Regions from separate parts of the Streptomyces tubbatahanensis genome, predicted to be linked through region 2. Evidence: riboswitches for the same ligand, from Rfam matches in the RefSeq annotation. Region 2 holds a riboswitch; the other holds the start of a gene.
The links. Region 2 has a riboswitch for S-adenosylmethionine ahead of thrC (threonine synthase). Riboswitches for the same ligand answer to the same signal wherever they lie in the genome.
Positions count from the first base shown of each region.

Region 1: linked by a shared signal. The riboswitch ahead of MMF93_RS08860 (aminotransferase class V-fold PLP-dependent enzyme) and the one ahead of thrC (threonine synthase) in region 2 are both predicted to bind S-adenosylmethionine.

Region 1 is NZ_CP093846.1:2,049,545-2,058,958, reverse strand. Features, by position in the region: gene trpD (anthranilate phosphoribosyltransferase) at 167-1,234, shown strand; gene MMF93_RS08870 (VOC family protein) at 1,382-1,864, opposite strand; partial or broken gene MMF93_RS08865 (uroporphyrinogen-III synthase) at 2,235-3,083, shown strand; SAM riboswitch class IV at 3,181-3,299, shown strand; gene MMF93_RS08860 (aminotransferase class V-fold PLP-dependent enzyme) at 3,509-4,969, shown strand; gene MMF93_RS08855 (NAD(P)-dependent oxidoreductase) at 5,024-5,674, opposite strand; gene MMF93_RS08850 (MFS transporter) at 5,735-6,988, opposite strand; gene MMF93_RS08845 (LysR substrate-binding domain-containing protein) at 7,084-8,022, shown strand; gene MMF93_RS08840 (SMI1/KNR4 family protein) at 8,019-8,435, opposite strand; gene MMF93_RS08835 (hypothetical protein) at 8,457-8,822, opposite strand; gene MMF93_RS08830 (hypothetical protein) at 8,819-9,277, opposite strand; gene MMF93_RS08825 (Lrp/AsnC family transcriptional regulator) at 9,355-9,414, opposite strand, start outside.
Region 2 is NZ_CP093846.1:3,504,573-3,513,986, reverse strand. Features, by position in the region: gene MMF93_RS14985 (alpha,alpha-trehalose-phosphate synthase (UDP-forming)) at 1-858, opposite strand, end outside; gene MMF93_RS14980 (glucosyl-3-phosphoglycerate synthase) at 1,017-2,039, opposite strand; SAM riboswitch class I at 2,226-2,376, shown strand; gene thrC (threonine synthase) at 2,395-3,702, shown strand; gene MMF93_RS14970 (MoaD/ThiS family protein) at 3,762-4,037, shown strand; gene MMF93_RS14965 (cold-shock protein) at 4,504-4,707, shown strand; gene groL (chaperonin GroEL) at 5,121-6,749, shown strand; gene MMF93_RS14955 (DUF427 domain-containing protein) at 6,858-7,190, opposite strand; gene MMF93_RS14950 (GNAT family N-acetyltransferase) at 7,277-7,957, opposite strand; gene MMF93_RS14945 (TetR/AcrR family transcriptional regulator C-terminal domain-containing protein) at 8,203-9,174, opposite strand; gene MMF93_RS33495 (FAD-dependent monooxygenase) at 9,360-9,414, shown strand, end outside.

The sequences.
Region 1 (9,414 bases), 1.5 Mb from region 2:
GGGTACGTCCCGTGGGCCCCTCCCGGCTGTGTCGGGTCGCACCGCCCCTTTGGAGGCGACGCCTTCCATCCCGCTGCCCACGGGGTGAACGGGCGACCACGCCGCCGGTCGGGCTCGATAGGGTGGCGGCACCATTGCGTCGGTCTATAGCCAGGATGTGGTTCCCATGAGCGCTGCTCCCCCCGCCGGAGGCGACACCGTGGCGGCGCGTACCTGGCCCGACGTGCTCAGCGCACTGCTCGCGGGCGAGGACCTGAGCGAGGACGCCACCGCGTGGGCGATGGACCGGATCATGCGGGGCGAGGCCACCGACGCGCAGATCGCGGGGTTCGCCGTCGCGCTGAGGGCCAAGGGGGAGACGGTCGAGGAGATCTCCGGGCTGGTGCGCGCCATGTACGCGCACGCGCGCACGATCGAGGTGCCGGGCCCTGCCGTGGACATCGTCGGCACCGGAGGCGACCGGGCCAAGACGGTCAACATCTCGACCATGTCCTCGATCGTCGTCGCCGGAGCGGGCGTGAAGGTCGTCAAGCACGGCAACCGGGCCTCCTCCAGCGCCAGTGGCGCCTCCGACGTCCTGGAGAAGCTCGGGGTGGACCTGGAGCTGAGCCCCGACCGGGTCGCCGAGGTGGCGGCCGAGGCCGGCATCACCTTCTGCTTCGCCGTGCGGTTCCACCCCTCGCTGCGGCACGTCGGCACGGCCCGCAAGGAACTGGGCGTCGCGACCCCGTTCAACCTCCTGGGGCCGCTCACCAACCCGGCCCGGGTCCGTGCCCAGGCCACCGGCGTCGCCGACGCGCGGATGGCGCCGATCATCGCGGGCGTGCTGGCGGCCCGCGGCTCCTCCGCGCTGGTCTTCCGCGGGGACGACGGGCTGGACGAGCTGACCACCACGGCGACGTCCACCGTGTGGATCGTCCGCGACGGTGCGGTGCGCGAGGAGAGCTTCGACCCGCGCGACGTCGGCCTCGAACTGGTGCCCGTCGAGGCGCTGAGGGGGGCCGACGCCGCCTACAACGCGGACGTGGCACGGCGGCTGCTGGACGGCGAGCGGGGGCCCGTGCGGGACGCCGTCCTGCTGAACTCGGCCGCCGCTTTCGCGGCGCTCACGCCCACCGACGCGCCGCTGAGCGAGCAGATCGCCGCCGGGATGCGGCGCGCCGCCGAGTCCCTCGACTCCGGCGCTGCCCGTGCCGCGCTCGACCGGTGGGTGGAGGCCAGCCACCGGCGGTGACGCGCCCCGCAGGGGCGCGGGGAACTGCGCGACAAGCTCACCACCAGCCCGCGGACCGCAGGTCGCGGGCAGGGGCACTCCCTGACCGGAACACGAGCCGCAGGGAACCCCGCCCCGCCCCGGGGATGTCCCGAAACGGAGGCGGCGTCACCTCCGTGCCGCCGCCTCCAGCGTGGCCACGTCCAGCTTCACCATGCCGAGCATGGCCGCGGTGACCGCTTCGGCCTGCGCGCTGTCCGCCGCCTCCAGCAGCTCGAAGAGGCGACGCGGCACGATCTGCCACGACAGGCCGTACCTGTCCTTGAGCCAGCCACACTGGACCTCCTGGCCGCCGCCCGCCGTCAGCTTCTCCCACAGGGTGTCCACCTCCTCCTGCGAGTCGCAGTCCACCTGGAGCGAGATCGCCTCGGTGAAGGAGAACTCGGGACCGCCGTTGAGCGCCACGTACTCCCGTCCTGCCAGCTCGAAGTCCACCGTCATCACGGACCCCGGCTTCCCCGGGCCCGTCTCGCCGTAGTGGGTGACGCCCAGGATGCGGGAGTCGTCGAAGAGGGAGACGTAGAACGCGGCCGCCTCCTCGGCCTGGGTGTCGAACCAGAGGAACGTCTTGATCTTCTGGGACTGCCGCATGATCGTCATCTCCTGGTCGTTCGGTTCACGCCGTCTGCCAGTACAGACCGTCCGGGCACCGGAAACTCATCGCTCGGCCCGGATGTCGCCCCCCGCGGCCCCACCGGAGCAGTGGCCGGCGACCGCTCCGGCCGACGCCAGCGTGATGTTGCAGCCAGGCGCGGAGGGTGCCGGGAGAGTGCACGCCCGACCCGGCGGGGGAGTTCTCGCAGGTGCCGGTGGGGGAGTGAGCGGATGCTTTCGGAGCAGCCACGGCCGGCAGCGGCAGCCGCGCGGCGGGACGTAGCCTCGTGGACCGGAGAGCGCACCGGGACGAGCCCCTCGTCCCGGTCCGTCCCCGTACGCTTCGTCCACACCTGAGGGAGACGCTGTGCCGGAACCCCGACCCCCGCACGGGCCCACGGGCACCGGAGCGGTCCCGCCCCTGACCGGTTACACCGTCGCCGTGACGGCAGCGCGCCGGGCCGAGGAACTCGGCGCGCTGCTCCAACGGCGCGGAGCCCACGTCCGCTACGCCCCCGCGCTGCGTATCGTCCCCCTCGCCGACGACGCGGAACTGCGCGCCGCCACCCGGCAGCTGGTCGCCGACCCGCCGCACCTCACCGTCGTCACCACGGGTATCGGCTTCCGCGGCTGGATGGAGGCGGCGGACGACTGGGATACGGGCGGGGCGCTGCGGGACGCGCTCGCCGGGGGTGAAGTCCTCGCCCGAGGCCCCAAGGCGTGCGGGGCCATCCGCGCCGCCGGGCTCCGCGAAGCGTGGTCGCCCGCCTCCGAGTCCACCGCCGAAGTACGCGAACACCTGCTCGCCCGCGGGGATCTGACGGGGCTGCGGGTGGCCGTTCAGCTCCACGGAGAACCCCTCGGCGCGTTCCTCGACGCGCTGCGCGCCGCGGGGGCCGACGTCGTCCCCGTACCCGTCTACCGCTCGACACGGCCGCTCGACCCCGCTCCCCTCGACCGGCTGATCGAGGCCCTGATCGCCGGTGAGGTCGATGCCGTCACCTTCACCAGCGCCCCCGCCGTGGCGGGCCTGTTCGCCCGCGCCGAGGAGAGCGGCTCTGTGGACGCGCTGACGCGGGCCCTGCGCGGGCCTGTCCAGGTGGCCTGCGTCGGTCCGGTCACCGCCGCGCCGCTGCTTGAGCGGGACGTGCCCGCGTACTGGCCCGACCGCTTCCGTACGGGCGCGCTCGTGCGGAAGCTGTGTGAGCGGCTGCCGCGGTGACGCACCCCGGCGGCCCCCCGGCGGCGGGGCCCGTCCGGATCGTGGACGTACGGGTGTGCCCCGGACACGCCGTGTGGCATACTTCAGCCCAGGTCACGAGCGACAGCGATCAAGGCCCCGGCCCGCTGTCCGGCAACCCTCCGTCCGTGGCGGGGTGCCCCGGGTGATGACCAGGCCGTAGGACAGCAAGGTCTGCGGCAAGCGCGGATCCCTCTCCGCCAGGGGTCCTGGTCTGCGAGGGAGTCTTTCGTGAGCAAGCGAATGCGCTAGGGCCGGCTCGGCCCCTTTCCCGTCTGCCGTCAGGCGCGCCGCGATGCCGTCTGCCGCCGGGCACAAGGCGCTGTCGTCTGCCGTCCGACAGCGAGGCGATGTCGCCGTCGTCGCCGTTCGTCGTTCCCCCCTGCCCATGGAGCTTCCCCATGCCGTTCAATGCCACTTTTGCCCCGATTGATCCGTCCTGTGCGCGGGAGGCGGCGGCCTCCGCGCCGCAGACGTCGCCGGCCCCCGCCCAGGAGGCGGGAGGGCCCCTTCCCGTTCTCGGCCGCGACGTCCGCGTGCCCCTGGTCACCGGCGGGGAGGTGACCTACGCGGCGCTCGACTACGCGGCGAGCGCCCCCGCGCTCCAGCGGGTGTGGGACGACGTCGCCGCGTACGCGCCGTACTACGGCAGCGTGCACCGCGGAGCCGGCCACCTCTCGCAGCTGTCGACCGAGCTGTTCGAGCGCAGCAGGCGAACCGTCGCGGAGTTCCTCGGATGCCGCGAGGGCGACCAGGTGGTCTTCACCCGGGCGACCACCGATTCCCTCAACCTCCTGTCGGCGGCGCTGCCGCAGGGCACGCGGGTCTTCGTGTTCGAGACGGAGCACCACGCCTCTCTGCTGCCGTGGCGCACGCACGACGTCACGTATCTGGACGCGCCCCGTTCGCCCGAGGCCGCCGTCGCCACCCTTGAGGCGGCGCTGCACGGCGCCCCCGCCGGGCCGAAGCTGGTATGCGTGACGGGGGCCTCCAACGTCACCGGAGAGGTGTGGCCGGTCCGTGAGCTGGCGCGGGCCGCGCACCGGCACGGGGCGCGGCTCGTGCTGGACGCGGCGCAGCTCGCCCCGCACCGCCCCGTCAGCCTCGCCGACTTGGAGGCCGACTGGGTGGCGCTGTCGGGGCACAAGCTGTACGCGCCCTTCGGCGCGGGTGTCCTGGCGGGCCGCGCGGACTGGCTCGTGCGGGCGGAGCCGTATCTGGCCGGTGGCGGTGCCAGCCGCCGGGTGGCGCGGGGCGCGGACGGCGGCGTGGACGTGGAGTGGCACACCACCGCCGCCCGGCACGAGGCGGGTTCGCCGAACGTCATCGGCGCCTACGCCCTCGCCTCCGCCTGCCGGGCTCTCACGGAGGCGGGGTTCGACGGCCTGGTCGCCCGCGAGGAGGAGCTGCTGGCCCGGCTGCGTGCCGGTCTCGCCGGCGTCCCCGAGGTGCGTGTCCTCTCCCTCTTCGGCGAGGGCGCCGACCAGGTGGGCGTCGTCTCCTTCGTCGTCGAGGGCTGGAACAGCTCGCACTTCGCCGCCGCCCTGTCGGCCGAGTACGGCATCGGCGTCCGCGACGGCCTGTTCTGCGCGCACCCGCTGCTGCGCACCCTCCTCGGCCAGCAGAGCGACGCTCCCGGCGAGTGCGGGGCGCCCGAGACCGCGCCGGACTCCCAGCCCTCGCCGGGAGAGGCCCCCGCGCTCAACGCCGTCCGGGTCAGCTTCGGCGCCGGGACGCCCGACGAGCACGTGGACCGGTTCGTCGCCGCCGTACGGGAGCTGGTGCGCAAGGGAGCGCGCTGGAACTACCGCACCGAGGAGGGACGTTGCGTCCCCGAGGCCCCGGACCCCGCCGCGAACTGAACGACGTACCGCCCGCCCGCTCCCTCGCCTTTCCGCCGCCGGGCGGACCCTGGCTCAGGAGGCCACCGTAAAGCGGGCCCGATGGTGCTTCGGCCGCTCAGCCTCATCCATCAGGGCGATGGCGAAGTCCTCCATGGAGAGGGCGGAGCGGCCCGCCTCGTCGACCAGCAACTCGTCGGCGCCCAGCCGGTAGTGCCCGGTGCGGACGCCGGGAGCCAGCAGCGCGGGCGGGCTCACGTACGCCCAGTCCAGCCGCGCGGGTGCCTGCCGCAGGAGCAGCGCGTACTGCTCGTCGCAGGCCAGGGCGATGGGCCGCCACTCCTCGGGGACGTACCTGGGATCGTCGCTCACCCGGACGCGCCCGTCGGTGCCCGGAACCGTCAGGCTTCCCGCGCCGCCGACCAGCAGCAGCCGCACGCCGGTGCGGGCCAGCCCCGCCAGCAGCCCGCGCGCCGCCAGTACCAGGCCCTCCTCGTTGCCGGGCGCGGGGCGGGTGGCGCTGACGACCAGGTCGTGTCCCGTGCTGAGAGCGGCGACGTCGCCGGCGTCGGCCGCGTCGCCCACCCGGTGCGTGGCGCCCGGGTGCAGGGCGGGGAAGCGGGCCGGGTCGCGGACCACGGCGCTGACCTCGTGGCCGCGCGCGAGGGCCTCGGTGACGACCCGGCTGCCGACGTTGCCCGCCGCGCCGAAGACTGCGATGCGCATGGTGTCCAACTCCTGGGTGACGATGCGGATGTGTCGATGAGTAGAGCTGTCGATTTGACGTCAGTGTGAGCTCAAGTGCGCGGTGCTGAGCCGCTCCAGGCCCCACACCGCCAGCGCGGCCGCCGCGAGCCCCGCGCCCAGCAGGCACACCCCGCTCCAGCCGGCGCGCGCCCACACCAGGGCGGTCAGCGCCGAACCCGTGGCGCCGCCGATGAAGAAGCTGGTCATGAAGACGGAGTTGAGGCGGTTGCGGGCCTCGGGGCGCAGCGCGTAGAGCACCGTCTGACTGCTGTTGAGGACGGCCTGCTGTCCGACGTTCAGCGCGACGATGCCCACCGCCAGCCACAGCAGCGACCGTCCGCCGGCCAGGAGCAGCAGCCAGCCGCCGCCCAGCGTCGCGATGCCGCACCCGGTCACGTACTGCACGAGTCCCCGGTCGTTGAGCCGCCCCGCGAAGGTCATCGTCACCACCCCGACCACACCGAGGAGCCCGAACAGCCCGATCCGCGACTCCGACCAGCCGAAGGGCGGCCCGGCCAGCAGAAACGTCAGCGCGGTCAGCTGCACGCTGTAGGCCGCCAGGGACAGGGCGCCGATCGCCGACCGCCAGCGCAGCAGCGGCTCCGCGCGCAGCAGGGAGAGCGAGGAGCGCAGCAGCGCCGGATACGACAGCCGGGCGGTGGACGGTACGCGCGGCAGGTGACGGTGCAGGAGGAACGCCATCACGGCCACTGGTATCGCGCTGACCCAGTAGACGGTGCGCCAGCCGCCCAGTCCGGCCAGCACCCCCGAGACGGTGCGGGCCAGCAGCCCGCCCAGCAGCACGCCGGACATCACGGTGGCCACCGCACGCCCGCGCGCCTCGTCCGGCACGAGGGCGGCCGCGTACCCGACGACGACCTGGGCGCCCACCGCCGTCAGCGCGACGGCGACGGTGCCCGCGAGCAGCAGCGCTCCCGTGGGAGCCGCGGACGTGCACGCGAGGAAGACCGCGGTCGCCGCCAGCAGTCCGACGGCGAGGCGGCGCCGGTCGAGCACGTCGCCGAGCGGGACGATCAGCAGCAGGCCGAGCGCGTAGCCGGCCTGCGAGGCGGTCACCACGAACCCCGCCAGGGTGGCGCTGACGTGCAGGTCGCGGGTGATGAGGTCGAGGAGCGGCTGGGCGAAGTAGTTGCCCGCGCAGGAGAGTCCGGTGGCGACGGCCATCAGGAGCAGCAGGGCGCGGCGGGGCGTCGGCGGGGTGTGCTCGCGGGGGTCCTCTCGTGAGGTCGCGGGCGCCGTGCCGGCCCAGGGCCGGGGTGCGGTGTCGGTCATGTGCCCAGGCTGCGGCCGCCGTTGTCGATGAGTCCAACACATCCTCGTCATGCCAACGATCGCGAAACGAGATGGATGTTCCTAGGCTTGCCCGCATGGAACTCCAGCAGCTGCGCTACGTCGCCGCCGTCGCCGACACCGGCGGCTTCACCCGGGCCGCCGAGCGCTGCCACGTCGTCCAGTCCGCGCTCAGCCACCAGATCGCCAAGCTGGAGAAGGAATTGGGCGCGCGGCTGTTCGAGCGCACGAGCAGGAGCGTGCGGCTCACCCCCGCAGGTGAGGCGTTCCTGCCCGCGGCGCGGCAGTCACTGGAGGCGGCCGAACGCGCCGCCGCCGAGGTCGCCGCGGCCACCGGCGAGATCCGCGGCACCCTCGCGCTCGGCGCCATCAGCACCATCGCCTCCGTCGACCTGCCCCGGCTGCTGCGCGACTACCACCAGCGCTATCCGCAGGTGCGCATCAGCCTGACGTCGAGCCGCAGCGAACTGCTGGCGGAACAGGTCAGGCGCGGCACCCTCGACCTCGCCTTCCTCGGAGTGACCCCGTCCTTCCAGGCGAAGGGCGTACGGTCGCGCACCCTGGTGCGCGACCGGCACGTCGTCATGGTCGCCCCGGGGCATCCGCTGGAGGAGGAGGGCGCGGCCGGACCTTTGGAGCTGGCCCGCCTCGCCGAGGAGACCTTCGTCGACTTCGCCGCCGGCAGCCACGCCCGTGCCCAGACCGAGGAGGCCTTCGCCGCCGCGGGACTCCACCGCGACGTGGCCTTCGAGGCCTCCCACTGGGAGTTCCTCGCCGCCCTCGTCCGCAACGGCATGGCCGTCGCCATGCTCCCCTCGGCCTTCGTCTCCCAGCTGGCCGGGCTGCGCGTTCTGCCGGTCCGCGAGGGACCCCGCCGCGAGGAGCGCCTGGTGTGGAGCGCCACCCGGCTCACCCCGGCGGGCGCGGCGTTCCTGCGGGACATGGGGGACCCGGGCGAGGGCGACGCGGCCGGCCGGGACCTCCGAGACCCGCAGGGTTCCGGCGGAAGGCCCTAACCGCCCAGCGCCCGGCGCAGGTAGCCGTCCAGCCCTGCCGCCGTCCACGTGCGCGAGTCGGTCTCGTGTTCCCAGACGAACACGTCCTCCTCCCGCCTCGGCACCCGCACGAAAGCGAACTGGTCGCCGCCCCCGTCGTCACCGAAGAACAGCAGCGGCTCGAACGGCATGTAGAGCCCGGCGAACTCGGGCGAGGAGCGGAACGCGGCGTTGTCGGCCGCGATCCGCGCGGCGCTCCACACCACGTCCGTGCCGTCCTCGCCGCGTACGCCGTCACACTCCCGCAACAGCGCGGCGAGCGCCTCGGGCAGCGGCTGCCCGAGGGCCCGCGGGATCTCGGCGAGCGCCCGTTCGGTCGCGGGAGCCGCAGGCACGGCTCCGGCGTCGAGGGCCAGTATCCTCTCGCGCCACATGAGCCGAGGATTCCAGGCCCGTCAGCGGAACTCGTGCACGAGCTCGATCGGCCCCACGAGGTGCGCGTTGAACTCCTCCAGCTCCTCGGCGGGCACCCACAGTTCGAGGATCGTCTCGCCACCCGCCTGCCGCACGGGATACCGGGCGAGGAAAGCCGACTCGACGGCGAAGCGCGTCACATAGCCCGCCCCGTCGTGCTTGACGTTCCAGTCGCGGGCGATGCGGATCGCGTAGTCCTCGTTCAGTACGGGGTAGAAGAACGGCTGCTGGGGCAGCCGCGCGGGCCACGCACGCCAGCCCGACCCCCGTACCAGCTCCAGCTCCTTCGGGCCCGTGGGCCGCCACAGCGTGGTCGTCGCCTTCTCCGCCGTCCCCTGCCTACTCATTCCGGCACGCTACCGACGCCCGCACGCACGCGGCCACCCGATTCCACCGCCCCCGCCAAGGGTGCGCACGTCACCAGCACGAACACCCCGAACAGCGTGATCGGCAGCAGCCCCACGGGCCGCAGCGCCCAGCCCGGGTCCTCGCGTACCCACTGCCAGTCCACCACCCAGTTCGCCACCACGTCCGCGGTCATCACCGCCCCCGCCAGCCACACCCCGGCAGCGCGCGCCCCCGCGACGAGGACGACCACGAGCGGGTCCAGCACCACGAGTCCCACGAAGAACACCTGCCACGGCACGGCCGCGATCGGGGCGTACACGTGGATACCGCCCCGCAGCAGGTCGAACAGGTGGGCGCAGCCCCCTTCCGAGAACCCCGCCAGATAACCCGCCGCCACCCACCGCCCCCACCGCGGCACCGACCGCCACCGCACCCGCAGCCCCTCCGACGTCACGGGAGAAGTCTTTCACCACCACCCGCGCACGCCGGCGTGCGGCACTGCCGGGACCCGGTTGCCTTCGAGCGTCCGGCTCAGGAGTCCAGGCCGATGGCGAAGGCCGTCTCCAGGTCGTGCTGGGAGTAGGTGCGGAA
Region 2 (9,414 bases):
GTCACGGTGCGCCCGCTCGCGCAGGAAGTCGCCGTCGGCGCCCAGCGGGTGCACCCCGATCCGGGTGGTGCGGCCCTCGTACGTCACCGCCAGGGTGCCGCCCTCCCCGGTGACGTCCGCGCCGAGAACCCGCTCGCAGCACTCGGTGAACAGACGCGCCCAGCGGGTGGTCAGGAACGCGGTGCGGTCGGCGCCGAGCATGCCGCGCAGGACGCGCGCCGCCACGTCGTCGGGCAGCATCCCGTAGTAGTCGGCGGGCGCCCAGGGGGTGTGCGAGAAGTGGCCGATCCGCAGGTCGGGGCGGCGCTCACGCAGGAGCAGGGGGACGAGGGTGAGGTGGTAGTCCTGCACCAGCACGGTGGCGCCCTGCTCGGCCTCCTGCGCGAGGGCGTCGGCGAAGGCGGCGTTGTACGTCTCGTACCGCGCCCACTGGTCGGTGAAGCCGTCATCGAACGCGGGTTCGAGTGACGTCTGGTACAGCATGTGGTGGGTGAACCACAGCACCGAGTTGGCTACGCCGTGGTAGGCCGCCTCGAACGTCTCCGCCGGGATGTCGAGCATCCGCACGGTCTGGCCCCCGGTCTCCGCGCGGTCCAGGCGGCCGCCCGTGCGCCGGGCCGCCTCGCGGTCGCCCTCGCCGAGCGCCGCGCACACCCACACCGCGTCCGTCCCGGGCCCGATGGCCGACAGTCCGGAGACGAGGCCGCCGCCGCCGCGCTTGGCGGTGAGCGTGCCGTCCTCCGCGCGCGTGTAAGACACGGGCCCGCGGTTGGACGCGACGAGTACCTGCGACGACACGGGGGACGACGCGGAAGAAGCGGAGGACGAGGCCTTCGGTGATGTTGCTCCAGCGACCATGCGCGGAGCCTAGCCGTCCCCGAATCCGCTCAAACGTACGCGTGGCCGCCGAACCACCCGCGCGTGGCGAACCCGGACACGCTCCGCCCGCGCGTGGCGAACCCGGACACGCTCCGCCCGCGCGTGGCGTACCCGGACCCGCTCCGCGTGCGGCGCCGTCACGCCGCCACCCGCCGTTGCCCGTATTCGGGCACCGTGCACATCGGCGGGCGCTCCTCCGCGTCCACCAGGTGGCCGCGCGGCTCGAAGCTGCCCCCCTCACCCCGCTCGAACTGGGTCAGCGGCGTCACCCCCGACCGTCCGCCCAGCACGCTCGGACCGTCGCGGTGACCGCCCGGTCCGCCGTCGAGACCGACCCCGCGTTCGATGCGGCGCTGCGCCGTGGCGTAGATGGCGGTGGCCATCCGGCCCAGCGCCAGCCCGTCCTGGTTGCGGTGCAGGCGCACCCCCACGTCGACCTGGGCCAGCGCGTCGAGGCCGACCAGCTCCAGCGCGTCGACGAGCAGCCCCAGCTCCACCCCGTACCCGACCGGGAACGGCAGCTGCTCCAGCAGCGACCTGCGTGCCGCGTACTCGCCGCCCAGCGGCTGCACGAGGCCGGCCAGGCGCGGCCAGTGCAGGTTGAGCAGGGGCCGCGCCACCAGCTCGGTCACCCGCCCGCCGCCCGCCGGGCTGTCCCGCAGCGGACGGTCGTACATCGCCTTGACCAGCTGCACGTCGGGTTCCGTCAGCAGCGGGCCGACGATGCCGGTGACGAAGTCGGGCGAGAACTCGCGCAGGTCGGCGTCGACGAAGCAGACGATGTCACCGCGCGTCACCATCAGTGAGCGCCACAGCACCTCGCCCTTGCCGGGCCTGGCCGCTACCCGGGGCAGCACCTCGTCACGGTGCACGACCCGGGCCCCGGCCGCCGCCGCGACCGCGCCGGTGGCGTCGGTGGAGCCCGAGTTCATCACGATCACCTCGTCCACCAGGGATGTTCCGGTGGCCGGGTGGGGGGTGGCCAGCTCGCGGCGGATGATCGAGACGATGTCGCCGACGGTGGCTTCCTCGTTGAGCGCGGGCAGCACCACGCTGACCGTGGTGCCGGCGCGTCGCTTGGCCGCCAGGAGCGCCTCAAGCGGCCGGTCGGCGGCGCGCCAGGAGCGGCGCCGCAGCCATTGGCCCACTTCATCGAGCACGAGCGCGCCTTCCTGTGGTCCGACTGGGGGGCTACGGACGGTCAGCGGTGATCCATCTCGCGGTTCGGACGTCCCTCTCAAGCGTGACCGCCGTCGGTTACAGTCTTGAACAACGCAGGTGACCTCCGCATCTCGGGGGCCCGCGAACAAACGCCCGAGCGGCCCGACCGCGCGGCGCCATAGTGCAGCTCATCCAGAGGGGCAGAGGGAACGGCCCGTTGAAGCCCCGGCAACCATCCCGCGATCCGCGCGTACGCGGACAGCTGTGGCGAGACCGCCTCGTGGGGACGGTGCCAATTCCGGCCCGTGGCGAGATACGACACGGGGAAGATGAGGAGAAAGGGCCTCGCCTCACATGGCTGTGCAAACCGTTGCAGCGAACAGCACCACCGCCTCCGACGCCTCGGCGCCCTACGACCTGGGCGCGGCCGTCGCCCTCTCCTGCCGCGAGTGCGGCACCCGCACCCCGCTGGGCCCCAGCTTCGTGTGCCTGGAGTGTTTCGGCCCGCTGGAGGTCGCCTACGAGCTGCCGACCGGTGACCCGGAGGGGCTGCGCAGGCGCATCGAGTCAGGGCCCGCCTCGATGTGGCGCTACGCACCGCTGCTGCCGGTGCCCGCCGACGTCGCCGCCAAGCCGAACCTCAACCCCGGCTTCACGCAGCTGGTGCGGGCCGACCGGCTCGCCGCCGAGCTGGGCGTGACCGGCGGGCTCTACGTCAAGGACGACTCGGGCAACCCCACCCACTCCTTCAAGGACCGCCCGGTCGCCATCGCCCTGGAGGCCGCCCGCGCCTTCGGCTTCACCACGCTGTCCTGCTCCTCGACCGGCAACCTGGCCGGCGCCGTGGGGGCGGCCGCCTCCCGTGCGGGGCTGCGCAGCTGCGTGTTCATCCCCGACGGGCTCGAACAGTCCAAGGTCGTGATGGCCGCGGTCTACGGCGGCGACCTGGTGGCGATCGACGGCACGTACGACGACGTGAACCGCTTCTGCTCCGAGCTGATCGGCGACCCGCTCGGCGAGGGCTGGGGCTTCACCAACGTCAACCTGCGGCCCTTCTACGCCGAGGGCTCCAAGTCGCTGGCGTACGAGATCTGCGAGCAGCTCGGCTGGCGGCTGCCCGACCAGATCGTCATCCCCGTCGCCTCGGGATGCCAGCTCGTGAAGATCGACAAGGGGCTGCGCGAGCTGATCAGCCTCGGGCTCGTCGAGGACAAGCCGTTCCGGATCTTCGCCGCGCAGGCCGAGGGCTGCTCGCCGGTCTCCCGCGCCTACAAGGACGGGACGAACGCCGTGCGCCCCGTCAAGCAGCCCGACACCGTCGCCAAGTCCCTCGCCATCGGCGACCCCGCCGACGGTCCGTACGTCATCGACATCTGCAAGCGGACCGGCGGAGCCGTCGACGACGTCGATGACGAGCAGATCGTGGACGCCATGAAACTGCTCGCACGGACGGAGGGCGTGTTCGCGGAGACGGCGGGCGGCGTCACGCTGGGCGTGACGCGCAAGCTGATCGAGTCGGGCGCGATCGACCCCACCCTGACGACGGTGGTCCTCAACACCGGCGACGGCCTCAAGACGCTGGACGCCGTGGCGCCCTCTTCCCGGCCCACCGCCGTCATCCGGCCCAACCTCGACGCGTTCCGCGCCGCCGGCCTGGCCTGACCAGCCGCTTCACGCGCCGGCCCGCGGCAACCCCCTCACACGTAAGGAAGATGCGAAACATGAGCGTGAACGTCCGGATCCCGACCATCCTGCGCACCTACACCGGCGGCCAGGCGGAGGTCACCGCCGAGGGCGGCACCCTCGCCGAGGTGCTGTCGGACCTGGAGCAGAACCACACGGGGATCAGCGCCCGCGTCCTCGACGACACGGGCAAGCTGCGCCGTTTCGTGAACGTCTACGTCAACGACGACGACGTCAGGTTCGAACAGGGCCTCCAGACGCCCACGCCGGACGGCGCGGGCGTCTCCATCATCCCGGCGGTGGCCGGCGGCTGATCGTCCGGCGGTCGATCGTCCGGTGGCCGGACGTTCGGCTTCTGGGATCCGACCGACCACGGAATCGCCCCCTCCGGATCAAATGCGGAGGGGGCGATTCCGCGTTTCGGAAGGCGGTAGAGTGGCGGCAGTTTCCCGAGGTGCCGCACCGCCGCTTGCCGGACGCATATGAGCGCGTGAACGGCGGTGCGACAAGTTGGCGCCGAAAACGCTGTGGCAATTGTCGGGTTGACCCCGTATGCCTGGCCCGACTTGCCCCGGTGGCACCGCAGTTGAGGCGGTTTTTCCGATCAACCGTGCCCAGAATTCTCGTCCGATTGACCTGTTGCACAGGGCGTCCGTGCAGATACATTCAGCGGCGGTCGACGCGTTCCGGCGCACGCCCCCGCTCGCTCGTGGGGGTGAGGTCTGACCCGGGTTCGCGAAGTGCGGGCTCGTGCAAGGGCCAGTAATAGGGGAGTTAGGAATGGCTCAGGGCACCGTCAAGTGGTTCAACGCGGAGAAGGGGTACGGCTTCATCGCGGTCGACGGTGGTGCGGACGTGTTCGTCCACTACAGCGCGATCCAGATGGACGGGTACCGCACTCTCGACGAAGGACAGCGGGTCGAGTTCGAGATCTCGCAGGGTCAGAAGGGGCCGCAGGCGGACATGGTCCGCGTGACCGGCTGAGTGTCGCCGGACTGCGCGGAGGCGCAGACCTCGAACAGTAAGGGGCCGCACCCTGCGGGGTGCGGCCCCTTACTGATGCCCGAATCCACTCGGGACGCGGCGCACGGAGACTCCTCGGAGCCGCTTGCCCCCACCCTCCCCCAGCCTCCGGCCGGGAGGTGCCCCCACCGACCCCCACCCCTCATGGAGACTCCTTCGGAGCCGCTTGCACTCAGCATGCCCGAGTGCTAATCATTGGGTTAGCACTCTACGAGTGAGAGTGACAGACAAGGACCGGGTCGGTGAGGTCCGCGGGCTGGGCGGGGAAGGGACCGCCGGGCCGCAGGCCGTCCGTCGCGGGCGCCACGCGGTCCGGAGCAATCCAACCCTCCCCTTGCGTCGGGCATGGGGGAATCCAGGGAGGACCAACCCACATGGCCAAGATCATCGCCTTTGACGAGGAGGCGCGGCGCGGTCTTGAGCGTGGCATGAACCAGCTTGCCGACGCCGTCAAGGTCACGCTCGGCCCGAAGGGCCGCAACGTCGTTCTGGAGAAGAAGTGGGGCGCCCCCACCATCACCAACGACGGCGTCTCCATCGCCAAGGAGATCGAGCTCGAGGACTCCTACGAGAAGATCGGCGCCGAGCTGGTCAAGGAGGTCGCCAAGAAGACGGACGACGTGGCCGGTGACGGCACGACGACCGCGACCGTCCTGGCTCAGGCGCTGGTCCGCGAGGGGCTGCGCAACGTCGCCGCGGGTGCCAACCCGATGGCGCTCAAGCGCGGCATCGAGAAGGCCACCGAGGCCGTCTCCGCCGCCCTGCTGGAGCAGGCCAAGGACGTGGAGACCAAGGAGCAGATCGCCTCCACCGCCTCCATCTCCGCCGCTGACACCCAGATCGGCGAGCTGATCGCCGAGGCCATGGACAAGGTCGGCAAGGAAGGCGTCATCACCGTCGAGGAGTCGCAGACCTTCGGGCTCGAGCTGGAGCTCACCGAGGGCATGCGCTTCGACAAGGGCTACATCTCCGCCTACTTCGCCACCGACATGGAGCGCATGGAGGCGGAGCTCGAGGACCCCTACATCCTCATCGTCAACTCCAAGATCAGCAACGTGAAGGACCTCCTTCCGCTGCTGGAGAAGGTCATGCAGTCGGGCAAGCCGCTGCTGATCATCGCGGAGGACGTCGAGGGCGAGGCCCTGTCCACGCTGGTCGTGAACAAGATCCGCGGCACCTTCAAGTCCGTCGCCGTCAAGGCCCCGGGCTTCGGCGACCGCCGCAAGGCCATGCTCGGTGACATCGCCATCCTCACCGGTGGCCAGGTCATCTCCGAGGAGGTCGGCCTCAAGCTGGAGAACGCCTCCCTGGACCTGCTGGGCCGCGCCCGCAAGGTCCAGATCACCAAGGACGAGACCACCATCGTCGACGGTGCGGGCGACAGCGAGCAGGTCGGGGGCCGGGTCAACCAGATCCGCGCCGAGATCGAGAACAGCGACTCGGACTACGACCGCGAGAAGCTCCAGGAGCGCCTGGCGAAGCTGGCCGGCGGCGTGGCCGTCATCAAGGCCGGTGCCGCCACCGAGGTCGAGCTCAAGGAGCGCAAGCACCGCATCGAGGACGCCGTTCGCAACGCGAAGGCGGCCGTCGAGGAGGGCATCGTCGCCGGCGGTGGCGTGGCCCTGCTGCAGGCCTCCTCGGTCTTCGAGAAGCTGGAGCTGGAGGGCGACGAGGCCACCGGTGCCGCCGCCGTCAAGCTGGCTCTGGAGGCCCCGCTCAAGCAGATCGCGGTCAACGCCGGTCTCGAGGGCGGCGTCATCACCGAGAAGGTGCGCAACCTGACCCCGGGCCACGGCCTGAACGCGGCCACCGGCGAGTACGTCGACATGATCGCCGAGGGCATTCTCGACCCGGCCAAGGTGACGCGCTCCGCGCTGCAGAACGCCGCCTCCATCGCGGCGCTGTTCCTCACCACCGAGGCCGTCATCGCCGACAAGCCGGAGAAGGCCGCCGCCGGCGCCGACGCGGCTGCCGCCGGTGGCATGGGCGGCATGGACTTCTGAGTCCGGCCTCCCACGGGAGCCCCCACGGGGGCGTCCCACCGGATCCGTCCACCCCGAGGGCGGGCACCCGCGCGGGTGCCCGCCCTCGGGCGTGTGCGCGAGCGCGCCTCAGCCGACCTCCACGTCCGCGAAACACAGGTGGCCCTCGATCTCGGAGACCTGGGCGTGCGGTTCGGGGTAGGACCAGGCGACGTCCTGCGCGCTGCCGTCGGCCAGTGACCAGTAGGAGGCGGTGCCCTTGAAGGGGCAGCGGGTGCGGGTCTCGGACGGGATCAGCAGGTCCGTGCGGACGTCCTCGGGCGGCAGGTAGTAGCGCACCGGATAGCCGGTCTCGCTCAGCAGCAGGGGGCGGTCGCTGTCCGCCAGCACCTGCCCCGCGTGCGTCGCCCGTACGTGTTCGGTGCCTTCTTCGATGGTGATCGTGTGGCCTGCGGCGGACATGTGCGGTCCTTTCTTCGCTGCGGCGGCGACCGTGTGTGCGGTCGCGGACCCGGGACTGCCGGCGAACCGTCTGGGCGCCCAGCCTCTCACCGCGGGGCGTCCGTCGGAGGGCGCCCCGGGCCCCCGAGCCCGAAGAGGGCCAGCGAGGCCGCGTCCAGCCCGGTCATCTCCACCGGCACGGTCCTGTGCTTGTCCCAGTCGGCGCGGTCGAGACGGAAGCGGTGCAGGGGCCTGCGCCTGCCCTGGACGGCCTCCACCGTCAGCCCGTCGGGCCGGTAGCCGAGTTTCTCCGAGACCCTGCGCGAGCGCGCGTTGTCCGCCATAGCGGCCGAGGTCGCGCTGTGGGCGCCAAGCCCCGCGAAGGCCAGGTACAGCAGCGCGGCCCGCATCTCCGTGCCGAACCCCTGGCCCTGGTGGGCCATGCCGAGCCAGGATCCCGTGCGCGCCTCCCGTACGACGGCGAACGCGTCGGCCGACAGATCGCAGCGGCCGATCACTGTTCCGTCGTGCACCACGGCCGTGCTCAGCGTCCACGCGTCCTCGCGCCAGTCGGCGAGGGTGCCGAGCACATGCTGGAAGCAGCCGCGCCTGCGGCCCTCGGGGCTCGCCGCGGTCCAGGGGACGCTGAAGGGCATCTCGCTCTCGTCATGCACCTTGCCCGCGGCCAACTCGGCCATCGCGGTGAGCGTGTGGACGTCGGGGAGGCGGAGTTCGAGCCGGGGAGTGGTCAGGCGCAACCCGTAGAGGGGCCAGATGGTGGCTTCCATGGCGGGAGCCTGCCGAAGCGGGGGCGGGGCGTCGAACGAATAACCGCCGCCCGCCGCCGCACCGCCCCCCCCGCCTCGCCGGGCGCCCGTCCCTTTCGCGCCTCGCGGGGACGCCCGTCCCTGCGCGCCTCGCGGGGACGCCCGTCCCTGCGCGCCTCGCGGGGACGCCCGGCTTTCCGCCTCGCGGGGTGGGCGGCTTTCCGCTCCGCGGGGTGGGGGCCTCACAACCCCGCCGGGGTACGGCGTCACGCTTCGTCGGCCGCCTGGCCGCCGAGTAGTTGGGCGACGCCGTCGAGGAGGGCGGTGAGCCCCAGTTCGAACAGTTCGTCCAGGCGCAGGTCGTAGCCGTCGCGGCCCAGTGCGTCGACGACGCGGGTGAACGTCGGGTAGGCGCCGGAGGTGGTCAGCGCGTTCATTGTGGCGGACTGGTCCGCCAGCCACTCCTCGTCGGTCAGCCCCGTGGTGCTCCGGGCCGCGGTCTCGCGCTCCCACTGGACGGCGAGGCCCTGCACGTGGCTGTAGAGGAGGACGTTGACGTTCAGCATGGCCGCCGGGGACAGGCCGTGGCCGTCCAGCGCGGAGAGCATCCACTCGGAGTACGTCATCAGGTTGGGCAGCAGCAACGGGCGGGTGAGGGGGCCGATCTGGGCCAGCCAGGGGTGGGCGCGGTGCACCTGCCACAGGGCCCTGGCCCCGGCTTCCAGGCGGTCCCGCCAGTCGGCGGGGGCGCCCGGCGGGCGGTGCGGCAGCGGCAGGTCGGCGAGGACGGTGTCCGCCATCAGCAGCACCAGGTCGTCCTTGCCGCCCACGTACCGGTAGGCGGTCATCGTGGCGGTGCCGAGGCGGGCCGCCACGCTCCGCATGGACAGCGCGGACATGCCCTCCGCGTCGGCGATGCCGACGGCCGCCCGGACGACGCGCTCACGGGTCACCTCCGTCTCCCGGGAGGGGTGGCCGGTGGTGCGGTCTCCTGGCGGGGGCGCCGGGTGGCGCCGCTGTGTCGCGACGACGGTGCCGATCCGGGGCCTGGCCTGTACGAGTCCCTCCTGGCGCAGCACGGTCAGTGCCCTGGTCGCGGTGGCCAGTGCGACGTTCCACTCCTGGGCGAGCCGGCGGGTGGAGGGCACCCGTTCTCCGGGGGCCAGTTCGCCGTCGGTGATGCGGCGCCGCAGCTCCGCGGCGATTCGGGCGTACGGCGGCGGTGTGGTGTGCGCCACAGTGGCCTCCCTCCGTTGTCTGTCCTAGTACAGCGGCCACCGGCACCGAGAGCCCGCGACCTCTGCTGCGGCGCGTGCGCTGTCCTAGGTCAGGGCGGGATCGCGCGCATGGGCAACAGTGCGTGTACGCCGTACATTCAGTGTCGTGCCCCCGTCGGCGCGTACACCGTACGAAGGAGTCTCCCATGAGCACCGTCCTCATCTCCGGCGCGAGCGTCGCCGGCCTCACCCTCGCTTACT